Regions from separate parts of the Paenibacillus sp. NPDC057967 genome, predicted to be linked through region 3. Evidence: riboswitches for the same ligand, from Rfam matches in the RefSeq annotation. Region 3 holds a riboswitch; each other region holds the start of a gene.
What was found. Region 3 has a riboswitch for ZMP and ZTP ahead of rpiB (ribose 5-phosphate isomerase B). Riboswitches for the same ligand answer to the same signal wherever they lie in the genome.
Positions count from the first base shown of each region.

Region 1: linked by a shared signal. The riboswitch ahead of ACFVSO_RS06120 (bifunctional 5,10-methylenetetrahydrofolate dehydrogenase/5,10-methenyltetrahydrofolate cyclohydrolase) and the one ahead of rpiB (ribose 5-phosphate isomerase B) in region 3 are both predicted to bind ZMP and ZTP.
Region 2: linked by a shared signal. The riboswitch ahead of ACFVSO_RS05070 (GNAT family N-acetyltransferase) and the one ahead of rpiB (ribose 5-phosphate isomerase B) in region 3 are both predicted to bind ZMP and ZTP.

Region 1 covers NZ_JBHVQB010000002.1:373,172-377,205, reverse strand. The annotation lists gene ACFVSO_RS06140 (DUF2164 domain-containing protein) at 1-37, opposite strand, end outside; gene ACFVSO_RS06135 (histidine--tRNA ligase) at 126-1,415, opposite strand; gene ACFVSO_RS06130 (OsmC family protein) at 1,676-2,074, opposite strand; gene ACFVSO_RS06125 (hypothetical protein) at 2,457-2,597, opposite strand; ZMP/ZTP riboswitch at 2,763-2,848, shown strand; gene ACFVSO_RS06120 (bifunctional 5,10-methylenetetrahydrofolate dehydrogenase/5,10-methenyltetrahydrofolate cyclohydrolase) at 2,929-3,789, shown strand; gene ACFVSO_RS06115 (cyclodeaminase/cyclohydrolase family protein) at 3,786-4,034, shown strand, end outside.
Region 2 covers NZ_JBHVQB010000002.1:135,014-139,047, reverse strand. The annotation lists gene ACFVSO_RS05085 (ABC transporter ATP-binding protein) at 1-482, opposite strand, end outside; gene ACFVSO_RS05080 (hypothetical protein) at 475-912, opposite strand; gene ACFVSO_RS05075 (LytTR family DNA-binding domain-containing protein) at 924-1,361, opposite strand; gene ACFVSO_RS05070 (GNAT family N-acetyltransferase) at 1,658-2,767, opposite strand; ZMP/ZTP riboswitch at 2,811-2,892, opposite strand; gene ACFVSO_RS05065 (hypothetical protein) at 2,936-3,565, opposite strand; gene ACFVSO_RS05060 (DEAD/DEAH box helicase) at 3,812-4,034, opposite strand, start outside.
Region 3 covers NZ_JBHVQB010000010.1:61,386-65,419, forward strand. The annotation lists gene spoIIR (stage II sporulation protein R) at 1-405, shown strand, start outside; gene ACFVSO_RS24065 (L-threonylcarbamoyladenylate synthase) at 569-1,657, shown strand; gene ACFVSO_RS24070 (manganese efflux pump MntP) at 1,724-2,281, shown strand; gene ACFVSO_RS24075 (low molecular weight protein arginine phosphatase) at 2,322-2,903, shown strand; ZMP/ZTP riboswitch at 2,964-3,045, shown strand; gene rpiB (ribose 5-phosphate isomerase B) at 3,171-3,629, shown strand; gene ACFVSO_RS24085 (TIGR01440 family protein) at 3,661-4,034, shown strand, end outside.

The sequences.
Region 1 (4,034 bases), on a different contig from region 3:
GCTTCTGTTCCCTCGGCAATTTCAAAGGCACCATCATAAAATCCCCTTTCTATTCATCCTTTTCTTCCTTCGATCATATCACAGGAGCCGCGGGTCCACGATATCCCGTTTGAACGAGCGCATGATTAGCCAGAAGACTGCGCCAGAATCGTTGCAGCCGCCTCTTGCACGGCGAGAAGAGATTCCTTCGACTCCCGCATATCCTTCAGTCGCACTTCCCCCTTCGCCGCTTCATCGCCCCCTACCAGAACCACGTAGCGTATGTCCTTGTCCGAGGCTGCGGCCAGTGATTTCTTCAGCTTGCGGCTGCCCGTCTCCAGGGCGGTTCGGATACCAGCACGCCGCAGCTCCTCCGCCGCTTTCAATGCTCCGGTCTTGCCCTCCTCGCCGATCGGCACAACTATCGCTTGCACTGACGGCAGTACAAGCGGCCGCTCCCTGAGCACCTCCAGGATGGACTCCATTCCGAAAGAGAGACCTACCGTAGGATACGACACATCCTCCCTGCCGATCATCTTCCCTATAATGGCGTCATAACGTCCCCCTGCGCCCAGACTTGAGGTGAATACGCCGCTCGCATCAAATATTTCGTACACCGTACCGGTATAGAAGGACAGTCCGCGAGACAGGAACGGGTCGAAGATACAAGTCTGCTCCAGACCAAGCTCGCTTATCAGTTTCTCCAGCGCCGCAGCTTCTCGCGCACCTGGCGAATCCGAAATCCCGTACCGGGATGCAATAGCTTCCAAAGAAAGCTTCTCTCCCGAAGCGAACGCCAGCATCGCTTGCTTGACGCCATCGCTGATTCCCTTTTGCGCCAGCTCTTGCTCCACGCCTTCCAGCCCGATTTTGGCGAGCTTATCGAGCGTCAGTATGACAGAGGACAGTTCGTCCTCCGGCACCCCCATAGCTGCAAGCGCGTCCCCAAGAAAACGCCGGTTATTCCACCGCAGCACAATGGGAATGTCTAAGCGTCCAAACGCATCGACCGCGAGCTGCATCAGCTCGGCCTCGGCTTCCGGTCCGGCAATGCCGACCATATCGACATCGCATTGCAAAAACTCCCTGAGGCGTCCTTTTTTGACGGGACCGTCGCGGAATACTTTTCCGATCTCATAACGTTTGTACGGCATCTCCAGACCCGGGTTGAGCGCAATGGTTTTGGCGAACGGGATGGTCAAATCGTAGCGCAGGCCCAGACTGCGGTTGCCCTGATCGGTCAGCCTGTACATTTCCTTCAAAATTTCGTCCCCGCCCGCATATTTGGATGCAAGCAGATCCAGCTCATTGAGCACCGCTGTCTCCATTCCCTTGAAGGTGTACAGCTCGAATAGTTCCGTGAGCACATCCTGCACTTTTTTTCTAAGCGCCTGATCCGGTCCGAAAAAATCATAGGTTCCTTTGACATTTTGCATAACTGTCAGCTCCTTTTTTGAATTGAGGTGTGAACATAAAAAAACGCGCAGGACCTCTTGGTCCTGCGCGCTTCATATCTCGCAGGGAGGCCAACGCGAAATGCGTTAGCCCGCCCTGATTCAATCAGGTGTGCTAACGCTGCTTGTGATGATGAAGTTGATTCAGCTTGGATATACGCATAGCTATAAACCCCTTCATAACATAAAGTAATGCCGATTATAGCGGATTGAATAAGATCATGCAAGCGGCAGCCTGCCCATTAAGATAGATGGTATTCGACCGTCTCTATAGCTACTTCACTCTTCAGCGAATTACTGATGGCGCATGCCTGCTCGACGATGGCAATCAGCTTGTCCTTGTAATTCGGCTCGATGGTAGATGGCAGCTTCACCCGTACCGTAAAGCTGGTAAAGGCGTTGAGCTCCCTGTCCGTCTTCCTCGCCGTCACTTCTACGCTGAGCGGAAACCGCCCGAATTCAACCCCATCCGTCTCCAGCTTCTGCTGAAGCGAGATCGAGACACAAAGACCAAGCGCCGATTCCAGCAGCTCCTGGGGCGACAGCCCGCTTTGGTTATGTCCGTTGCTGCCGATTAACTGCAAGCCCGCTTCGTTATAGATTTCATTTTGTCCGTTCATCAGTTGGATTCTGGTAGTCATGATAATCTCCTTTCATTACACCGAGCGGCAAGCCATAGAGATTTGGCGATATCAATAGAACGCTCCTTACGAACCTTTAGTTCAACTTTTATAAAACAAATTTCTATGTTTTCCGTTATTTTTCGATGAATGACGAGGTTTTTTGACAAAATAAATTCAGAGTAACCGCATAGTATTAATGTAATGGCAAAATAGTAATGCACTTTAATAAGCGTGTCAACCTATAGCTTTTAATAGTAATGGCCTTATAGCCCCGTGGAGAGAGGCGCATTACGTCAATTTTTTATACTTTTCATGAATGTAAGTGCTTTATTTCACGCTCACACCCTCTTCATAGGGAATAAATTGTAATAAATATTTTTCGAAAAGTTGCATACTACTCCTAACGCAAGGGATAAATGAGCTCAATTGTCCCCTCCATGCGAAGTTGCTCATGCATCATATCGTTATGATCCGCTCCGACGATGCACAGAATCCGTTCCCCCACATGCTGCTTCACCGCGTTCTTCACACGCTGCACCATGTTCAAATGCCTGCATACCCATCTGAACAAATGAGCTTGCGGATTTATTTAATAATTTAATGATTATCAAATTAGATATTAAATGAATTCATAAGAGTGAAGTCTTTTTTTGTCAATCATCTTGACCTCAAATTCGATTGCGGACATAATAGGTGATATAAAAATAACGTCGTATGCGACTGGCGAAAAGAGTGGAATAAACCACGAGGAAGCATACGAACGGAATGGATCCGTTCGCCTGGGAGAAGTATCTGCAGTCGGCTCGTCATGAGCTGATGCGGATGCTTTTTTTCGTTTTATTCGAAAATTACCCGCTGAGGAGGATGCAAGGATGGCATTGTTGATGAAGGCAAAAGAAGCTGCTGATCGAGTTTACATGGAGATTATGACTGAAGTGAGTGAGCTTGGCATGCAAGGTATTCAGCCCTATCTGGCGACAATTATTGTCGAAGGAGACCCCGCTTCCGCCTATTATGCAGAAGCAAAGCGCAGGATCGCCGAACGGCTTGGCGTATCCTTCCACCTACATGCATTCAAAGCCGACGTAGAAGAAGCCGAAATTATCGCGCTCATCCGTCGGTTGAACGAAGACGCATCCATTCATGGCATTATGGTGGAGCTTCCTCTGCCGCAGCATATCTCGGCGAGGAGAGTGGAACGGGAAATTCGGCCGAGCAAAGATATCGACGGCGTAACGCCGCAAAACAAACTGGCAACCCTGACGGGAGAAGACGGCCTATATCCCGCTACTCCCCAGGCCTGCATCCATCTGCTGAAGCACTATGGATTTTCATTGGAAGGCAAAAACGTAACGTTGGTCGGAAGAGGCCAGACCGTCGGCCTTCCTCTATTCCACCTGCTTCAGCGGGAGCAGGCTACTGTCACCGTCTGTCATTCTCGCACGCCAGACATCGCTTCGCATCTCAGCCATGCAGATATTGCTTTTCTAGCCGTTGGCAGGCCGAATAGAATGACCTCCGCTATGGTTCATGACAGACTGATCGTTGTGGACGCTGGCATCAACGAAACAGAGGACGGCCGTATTGCTGGAGATGGTGCCGCTGACCTGGATGCTTATGTCGCTGCCGTCTCCCCGGTGCCAGGCGGGGTAGGCACGCTGACGACAGCAGTCCTGTTCCAAAATTTGATGAAAGCCATTCGCATCCAACAAGGCGAGGAGGAGCAAATATGAGCAATGTATCATGGGATGATTCCATCCGCCGCTTCCTGCACCAGGCAGGGAGCCCTGATCCTACTCCCGGCGGCGGCAGTGTTGCCGCGTTAGTCGCGGCGCTCGGCGCTTCCATGACGGCAATGGCCGGCAGCTTGTCCCAAGGGGAGAAGTTCGCAGCCTATGAGGCGCAGATTCAAGAGACATTGTCGGAGATGCGACGCCTATCCGCTGCATCAGAAGAGCTGCTTCATGCGGACATCGAG
Region 2 (4,034 bases), on a different contig from region 3:
TCGTCAAGAAACAGGACGGAAGGCGCATGAATAAGCGCCCGTGCAATATCGGCCCGCCTGCGCTGGCCACCGGACAGCTTGCCGTAAGGCCGATCCAGGAATCCGCCGACATCGGCCACATCGACTGCCCTCGCTACCGATGCCCTCAGCTCCTTGCGCGGGAGCCTGTAGAAGCTTCCCCGAACGAAAAGGTTCTCCTTCACCGTTAAGAACGGATCGAGCAAGCTGTCCTGGAACACGATACCGATGGATGAGCGGATGCCGTCATCCTCCTTGCCCAGCCTGTAGCCACCCACGCTTACTTCCCCGCCGTCTGGTTCCAGCTGCGTCGTCAGCATATCGATTGTCGTCGACTTTCCGGCTCCATTGGGCCCCAGGAATGCGAACATGCTGCCTTGCTCCACATAAAAGTCGATGCCCTTCACAGCTTGCAGCTCGCCGAACGATTTCCGTAATTGACTCACTTCAATTATTTTATTCATGCTTCTCTCCCCTTACCTGCTCCGTATTCAGCTTACGCTGCGACAGCTGCTTGTTAATCGCTCTGGCATCAGCTTGATCCCTAATCATCAGCAAGGCGCTAACGGCAAAATACGTAAACAGAATCATGCCCAGTATCGGACCTACGTATCTCCATTCAAACGAAAACATTTCAAAGGAATACCCAATGGTGAACACAACCGCCACAATGCCTGCTATTCGGATCAAGGAAGTCAGAGCATAACTTCTGATGGGCAGCAGATCGATAATCGCAATGAGGATCGACAAGCTAACAGTCATCAGGAAGTAGATAAAGACGTCATCGACCGACATCGGTGTGAACAGCCCCGCTTTTACCAAAATCGAATAAATAATCGTAATGATCGTAAAGGCATAACAGTTGATCGTAAAATAACTCTTAAATGTAGACATGTCATCCCTCCTCAAAACTGCATTTTGTCTTTGATCGCCTGCACATAATGGCGGTTAATGATCAACTTCTCTTTATTCACAAGCTGCGCCTCGAACTTGCCGTTCAACAGCGCCCGCACATTAGCCAACATCGCAATATTCAGGATGCAGGACTTGCTTATGCGTACAAAATGGCTGTTCGCCAAATGCTCTTCCAGTTCGTACAGCTTGTAATGGCATTCGTATACATCCTTTTCGCGGTATAGGAATGTCTTGTTATCCGTGGATTCAAAGTAATAGACATCCTCCAGCCGTATCAGATGGCTGCGTCCATCCTTCTTGCCTGTAATGGAGAATGAATACAATCTGATCTGAGCAATAAGACGCTCCAAATTTTCGTCTATGATGCCGCACTTAATCGTAATTTCGACGTCCTGATGCTCCAATGACTGGTCTATAATAAGCTTCAAACTTACAGCTCCTCCCCGGCTTGCCGATTCCGCTTTTCTGTAACTCAGAATACCATCTTTGGCCCGCACTTCAAGGCCTTGCACGGTCAGTTGCATATAGGATGGGGTGAAATGCACACAAACAACAATAACCCGGCGCCAGCAGGCACCGGGTCTTGCAAGCATACCGGGTTAATTCGTTCGCATAATTCGCAGCTTTCAGCGCACGACAGAGCGGCATGGTCATCATCATATAATCGCAGCAGATTAGATGCTTGTTCGAAAAGCCTGATGACCATCCTGCGGCGTCCGTATGGTTAGTCCGCGATTCTCCGTTCATACAGATTCGCGCTCCAGCCTTCTCCATCGAAGCGTCCTTGCAGATCAAAGCCTTGGCTTTGATAATACCGGTTCAGACCAGGATTGTCCGCCATACAGTCGAGACGAAGCCAGCGCTTGCCTTTGCTGCGGATGTATCCCTCCGCCCATTCCAGCAGCTCTTGACCGACTCCTTCTCCCTTATACCGCCGAGAGACAGCCAGCCGATGAACATAACCTGCGTCATCATGATACCGCTCTCCCCAGATTTCTTCGTATGACCAGTGAACTGAGAAACAGCCGACCAGTTCCTCACCGCGCTCCGTTACGAACACCTCTTGCTCTCCGATGAATGTGTCGACCGTCTCTTGGGTGAAATCCTCCTCGCGCCATTGCCGCAAGCCGTGCGCCGAATGAATCCATCTGGCCGCTCCCTCCAACAAGCCCCGCAGCTTCACCGCATCCTCCGCGGTCGCTCTGCGGATGGCTCGCGAAGATGGCGCATTCAGAACAGGAGCTTCGCGATTCCATAGGTATTCGAGCTTCGCTGCCGTATCGAGCGCCCGCTCTTCTCCCGCTAACCGCGCCACCGCATGCAACGCCGCATCGATGCCCGCCGTCACGCCTGCAGAGAGGATGATGTTGCCGTTGTCCACGTAACGCACTCCCTCCACGATGCGGGTGCTGGCAGGCACCGATTCACGGAGCAGATTCATGGCGCGGCTGTTGGTTGTTGCCGACAGGCCGTCCAGTAAGCCCGCTTTAGCCAGCAGCAACGCGCCGGTGCAGACAGATATCGTGAGCTCAGCCTGCTTCGATAAGCTCCGAATCCAATCCGTCATCGCCCCGTTATGCATCTCCGTGCGCGCTCCCCAGCCCCCCGGCACGATCAGGATATCCGGTCTCGGACAATCCTCTGCGCTGTAGCTCGGAACAAGCGTAATCCCGCTAATCGAGCGGCATTCCCTCTTCTCCAGAGCCGCCGTATAGACATAGAAATCTTGTCCCCAATTGCTCGCTACTGCAAACACATCAAAAGGCCCGGCCAGATCAAGCGTATCCACTCCCTCATACATCAACACCGCTACTTGTTTAGCTTTTCCCATCATTATCGCTCCTTTGAACATAAAAAAGCATTCGATCGATGATCAAATGCTTTGCCCAGGCGAACGGCTTGTATGACAGATGTGCTCCCCCGTAGTGATCTACGTTCTCGCCAGTTACACATCCAAATATTTACTGACTATTATAAATTTTCTGACGAAAAAGTCAATCGTTTATTTCCTTCTTCTCATTCCCAACAGTACAACAATTAGAATAATGACTATGGCCGCAATCAAGCCGACCATCAGCCCGGCTGAAGTACTCCTCCCCGAATCTGATAACTGCCCCATTTCCGAATCGCTTGCGATCGGACGGCTCTCTGCGTCATCATCCGTCGTGTCCGTTGCTGCAGGGGCATGGGATGCATCTGCAGTCGGCAGCTCGCTTGCTGGTTGGAGTTGACGCTCCTTATCTTTCAAGTAATCCAGCTCTGCGTCTGCCAACGATAACTTTACGGTAGGCGAGCAAAGCTGATTCTCCCACTGACTGTCGATATTTTTAAAATAGTACAGATACTCCTCGCCTTCCTTGCTCACGCGACTGTCCGTCTCCCAATATCGATCTTCCAGAATCGTTAGGCGGTCAACCTCGATCCCTTTGAAGCTTTGCTTAACCTCCAATTGAATGGTGTGTTCCTCCTGACCCGCTTTTACATTCAACACTTTCGCCACAATAACTCCATCATATGTCTCATACCGCTGTTCGATTGGACCAGGCTTCACGCAAGAAAGCGCCATCGCTTGACCAGGCAGCAGGAGCCAATACGCTAACACAACCATCGTCAGCCAAACCGGTTTTCTCATCTTATCCCCCCTATGCAACGATAGACGAAGATAGCTGCCGGATTTGTTTCAAATCCGACAAATGATAAGCTGCTAAAGATTTGTTCGCCAGCGCAGCAACGCGCGAGGAAGCTGCAAGCCGAGAAATTAGGCTTAGAGAGTCAATCCCTGCCGCTATGCGACTCCTAAATATGACAAAAAAGCATTTGGGTAAAACCCAAATGCTTTTTGTTATGGATATTTCGAGCAGCCACGTATCGAGGCAAGCTATTTTTTTGATTTGGAGGAGAATGACGACCACGGCGAAGGCAGAATCGATATAATCTTGCCCGAATCCTGGTGTACTTCTTGACGCAGCTGCGGCTTCGCATAACGGTCAGCTGTAGTCGGCCTCTTCGACTGCTGCTGCGTTCTAGCCGGCTTGCCCGCTTGCCGCTGGGTTTGACCCTCGCGAGGACGGTCTTCCTTTGCAGGACGAGGCTGGCTCGGC
Region 3 (4,034 bases):
CTGCAGCAGCTCGTAGCGAGTGTGCTGCAGAACAGGGGCTTCGTCTATGATTCCAGTGCTGAGCTTGGTCTGGTTGAATTTCCGACCAAAATGTACGGCAACAAAGTTTATCCTGCAGGCCAATATGAAGCGCTGCTGATTACAATCGGGGAAGGACAAGGGCAAAACTGGTGGTGCGTGCTGTTTCCTCCACTATGCTTTGTTGACGCTGTGTCAGGTGAAGCTTCAGCGGCATCCGGTCCCGTGCAAGAAAGCGCTGCGGTGACAGTGTCAGCAGACTCGGATACAGCAGACAATGATGTCACAGCAGCGGCTGAGAATCATGGAACGGACGCGCCGAAAGCAAAGTTTTTTCTATGGGAGCTGCTGCAGTCGCTGATTGACTGGATTAAATCCTTGTTCTAAGATTCCCCATTGCGCGCCGTTATTCCTAGCTCAATAGGAATGATGGCGTTTTTCCTTTATTCGTACAGCGTGGTTCCTGATGAGAGGCGCTCTATTCCATTGGGATTATGCTATAATAGCGGTGATATGGACACTATAGGCAAAGTAAGAGGATTGAATAGATATGGCAATTAATACGAATGTTTGGATCGTTCAAGATAAAGAACAAACCGCCAGTTGTGACAATAAGGCAGGAGAAGCGCTGCGGGAGGCCGCTGACATCTTGAGACAGGGCGGACTTGTTGCCTTTCCTACGGAGACGGTATACGGGCTTGGAGCCAATGCGCTCAACACGGAAGCTGTGTCAGGCATCTTTCAGGCCAAGGGAAGGCCGTCGGACAACCCGCTTATCGTACACGTGGCTCGCGAGACGGACTTGGACGCGCTGGTCCTCCCTTATCCGCCGCTTGCGGGGCGTCTGATGAAGCGGTTCTGGCCGGGACCGCTTACGATCGTGCTGCCGGTTCGTCCGGATGTATTGTCACCCCTTGTGACAGCCAATCTTCGGACGGTTGGCATCCGCATGCCCGATCATCCTGTTGCACTGGAGCTGATCAAGCTGGCAGGATGCCCGGTAGCCGCACCGAGTGCGAATCGCTCCGGCAGGCCCAGCCCGACAGTTGCCGGGCATGTGATGGAGGATTTGTCTGGACGCATAGATGGCATCTTGGATGGCGGTGCTACTGGCGTCGGACTGGAATCGACAGTGGTCGAGCTGGAAGGAGAACGGGGCATTCGCGTATTAAGACCGGGCGGCGTGACGGAAGAAGCGCTTCGCCTTGCTTTCCCCGATGCGGAGATCATCAGCGAGCCTGAGTCAAGCGCAGAGCCAGAGAAACCGAGATCGCCTGGCATGAAGTATACGCATTATGCGCCGAAAGGCGAGCTTTCCATCATACAGGGTCAGCCCGAGGCTGTCATCTCGTATGTGAATGAACAGGCCAGACAGTCGAAGGCAGACGGTGTGGTTACCGGCGTGCTGTCCTTCAGTGAGCGGTCAAGCCGTTATGAGGCCGATCTTGTGCTGGATCTCGGCAGCGAGAGCAAGCTGGAGGAAGCAGCCCATCGCCTCTACGGAGCGCTTCGTCAATTCGATGAAGCTGGGATTGGCCGCATATGGTCCGAGGCTTGTCTCTCGGAAGGGATTGGCGGCGCACTTATGAACCGCCTGGTGAAGGCAGCCGGCGGTACGATCATTGCAATAGACAAGTAGTATGTTTGTCCCTATGTCCGCATATGTTGGTTAGTAAGTGCGGCCATACATAGGGGAGATGTGCGAATGGACGTTAGTGCGTATATGGGGCAGTTTTTGACGCTGCTCATTATTGCTGTGGCGCTTGGATTCGATGCGTTCTCGCTCGGTCTTGGCATTGGACTGAAGGGCATTCGACTGCTTGATATAGTAAAGCTTGGCGCAGTTATTGGACTTTTTCATATTCTAATGCCTATCGGAGGTTTGCTGACAGGCCAATTCGTGAGCGGGCTGCTGGGCAGTGTCGCCACGACCGCCGCCGGTATCTTGCTCCTCCTGCTTGGAGGTCATATGATCTACAGCTCGATCCGCGGGGAAGGCGTGCCGACCTTCAACCATCGTTCGTCGCTGGGGCTGCTTGTCCTGGCTCTAAGTGTTAGCGTTGATGCTTTTTCGGTAGGTGTAACGCTAGGGATGTTTTCCGCCGACTTATGGCTAACCATATTGTTATTCGGCTTTTTTGGCGGGATGATGTCCATGCTGGGCCTATTGCTAGGTCGCAAGGTAAGCAGCAAGCTGGGTGAATATGGGGAGGCTTGCGGCGGCGCCATATTGCTTGTGTTCGGCCTATTATTTATTGTCTAATGTAGTGTAAGGTAACCGTTCATACAAAGGAGCTGGCGCAATGAAACGTATTTTGTTCGTCTGTACAGGAAATACTTGCCGTTCGCCCATGGCGGAGGCTTTGCTTCGTCGCCATGCCGCAGTGCGGGGCATTACGTTAGCTGTCCGCTCAGCGGGCGTATCCACGATCGACGGCTTGCCGATCTCATCGAATACCTTATCCACGCTCAGGCTCAGGGACATTGAGCATGCAGGCTCCTCGCGTGCGATAACCGCTGAGGCTGTGGATTGGGCGGATTTGATTTTAACCATGACCTCCAGCCATAAGCGTTCTTTGCTTCATTATCATCCGGGTGCGGTCGACAAGACATATACGCTCAAAGAGTTCGCCTATCAGGATGACAGCGTGCTGCAGGATATATTGGAGCTGGAGGGTCTTTATACCGAAATGCAGATGAAAAGCGCGCTTGGCCAGCAGCTCAGCACATCCGAGAGACAGCGTCTGTTGGAGCTGGAGCAGCGTATTCCAAGCTTCGATATCGCCGATCCGTTCGGAGGGACGCAATCCGTCTATGACAGCTGCTCCCGCGAGATTGAAGCTTCCATTCAGAAGCTCCTCGACAAGCTGTCGAAACGTCCGTAATTAGACGTTCGAAACGATTGATTTCTGAACAGATATGAGCTATGATGATGGAGACAAAAGAGTTTCCGATGTAACTGGCGACGGAAGTGGGCTAACCACGGTGGAGCATCGGAATATACGGCCGGTCGCCTGGGCAAAGAGCAGCATGCTGAATAAGCATGTCTTGCTCTTTTTTTCGTCTTTTTGGCCGGAACAAGGTATACTATCACCATAGGTTATTTGCAGGAAGCAATGACTCTTACAACTTAAGGCAGGATGGTGTTCACATTGAAGATTGCGATTGGCGCCGATCACGGCGGTTACCGTTTGAAGGATGAGCTTGTTCCGATTATTGAAGCACTGGGTCATGAGATTGAGGATGTTGGCTGCGATTGCGAGCAGTCGGTCGACTACCCCGATTATGCGCTGCCGGTATGCGAGATGGTGGCTAGCGGCAAGGCGGATCGCGGCATATTGATTTGCGGTACAGGCATTGGCATGTCCATCGCTGCGAATAAGTATCCAGGCATTCGCTGTGCGTTGGTGCATGATATTTTCTCGGCCAAAGCGACTCGGGAGCATAATGATACGAATGTCTTAGCTATGGGCGAGCGCGTCATCGGACCTGGTGTAGCCGGAGAGATTGTGAAAGTGTGGCTGGAGACGCCATTCTCGAATGCGGGTCGCCATGCAGGCCGCATCGACAAAGTTATGCAACTGGAGAAGCGCTTCTCCATTCATCCCTAACAGCTGGTTTCAGGGAAGGAGGCGTGACTGAATGAGCAAGGAACCTAATGAGCAACAAGCGGCAATTGCCGGGCAAGTAGAGACCGTTGTCAGAGAGCTCGCGCTAGCCGGCAAGCTGGGAGCGGGTCATCTCCTGATTATTGGGGTAAGTACGAGTGAGGTGCTTGGTCATCGAATCGGTACATCGGGAGCCGTGGAGACGGCGGCGGCTGTCTATGCAGGCGTCGAAGCGGTCAGAAAGCAGATTCCGTTTGTTCCTGTGTACCAGTGCTGCGAGCATCTGAATCGGGCATTGGTTATCGAAGAAGATGAGGCCGTGCAGCGCGGACTTGACGTTGTCTATGCTGTACCTGTGCCGAAGGCGGGAGGCTCCATGGCGGCCTATGCATACGGCCAATTCGCCAA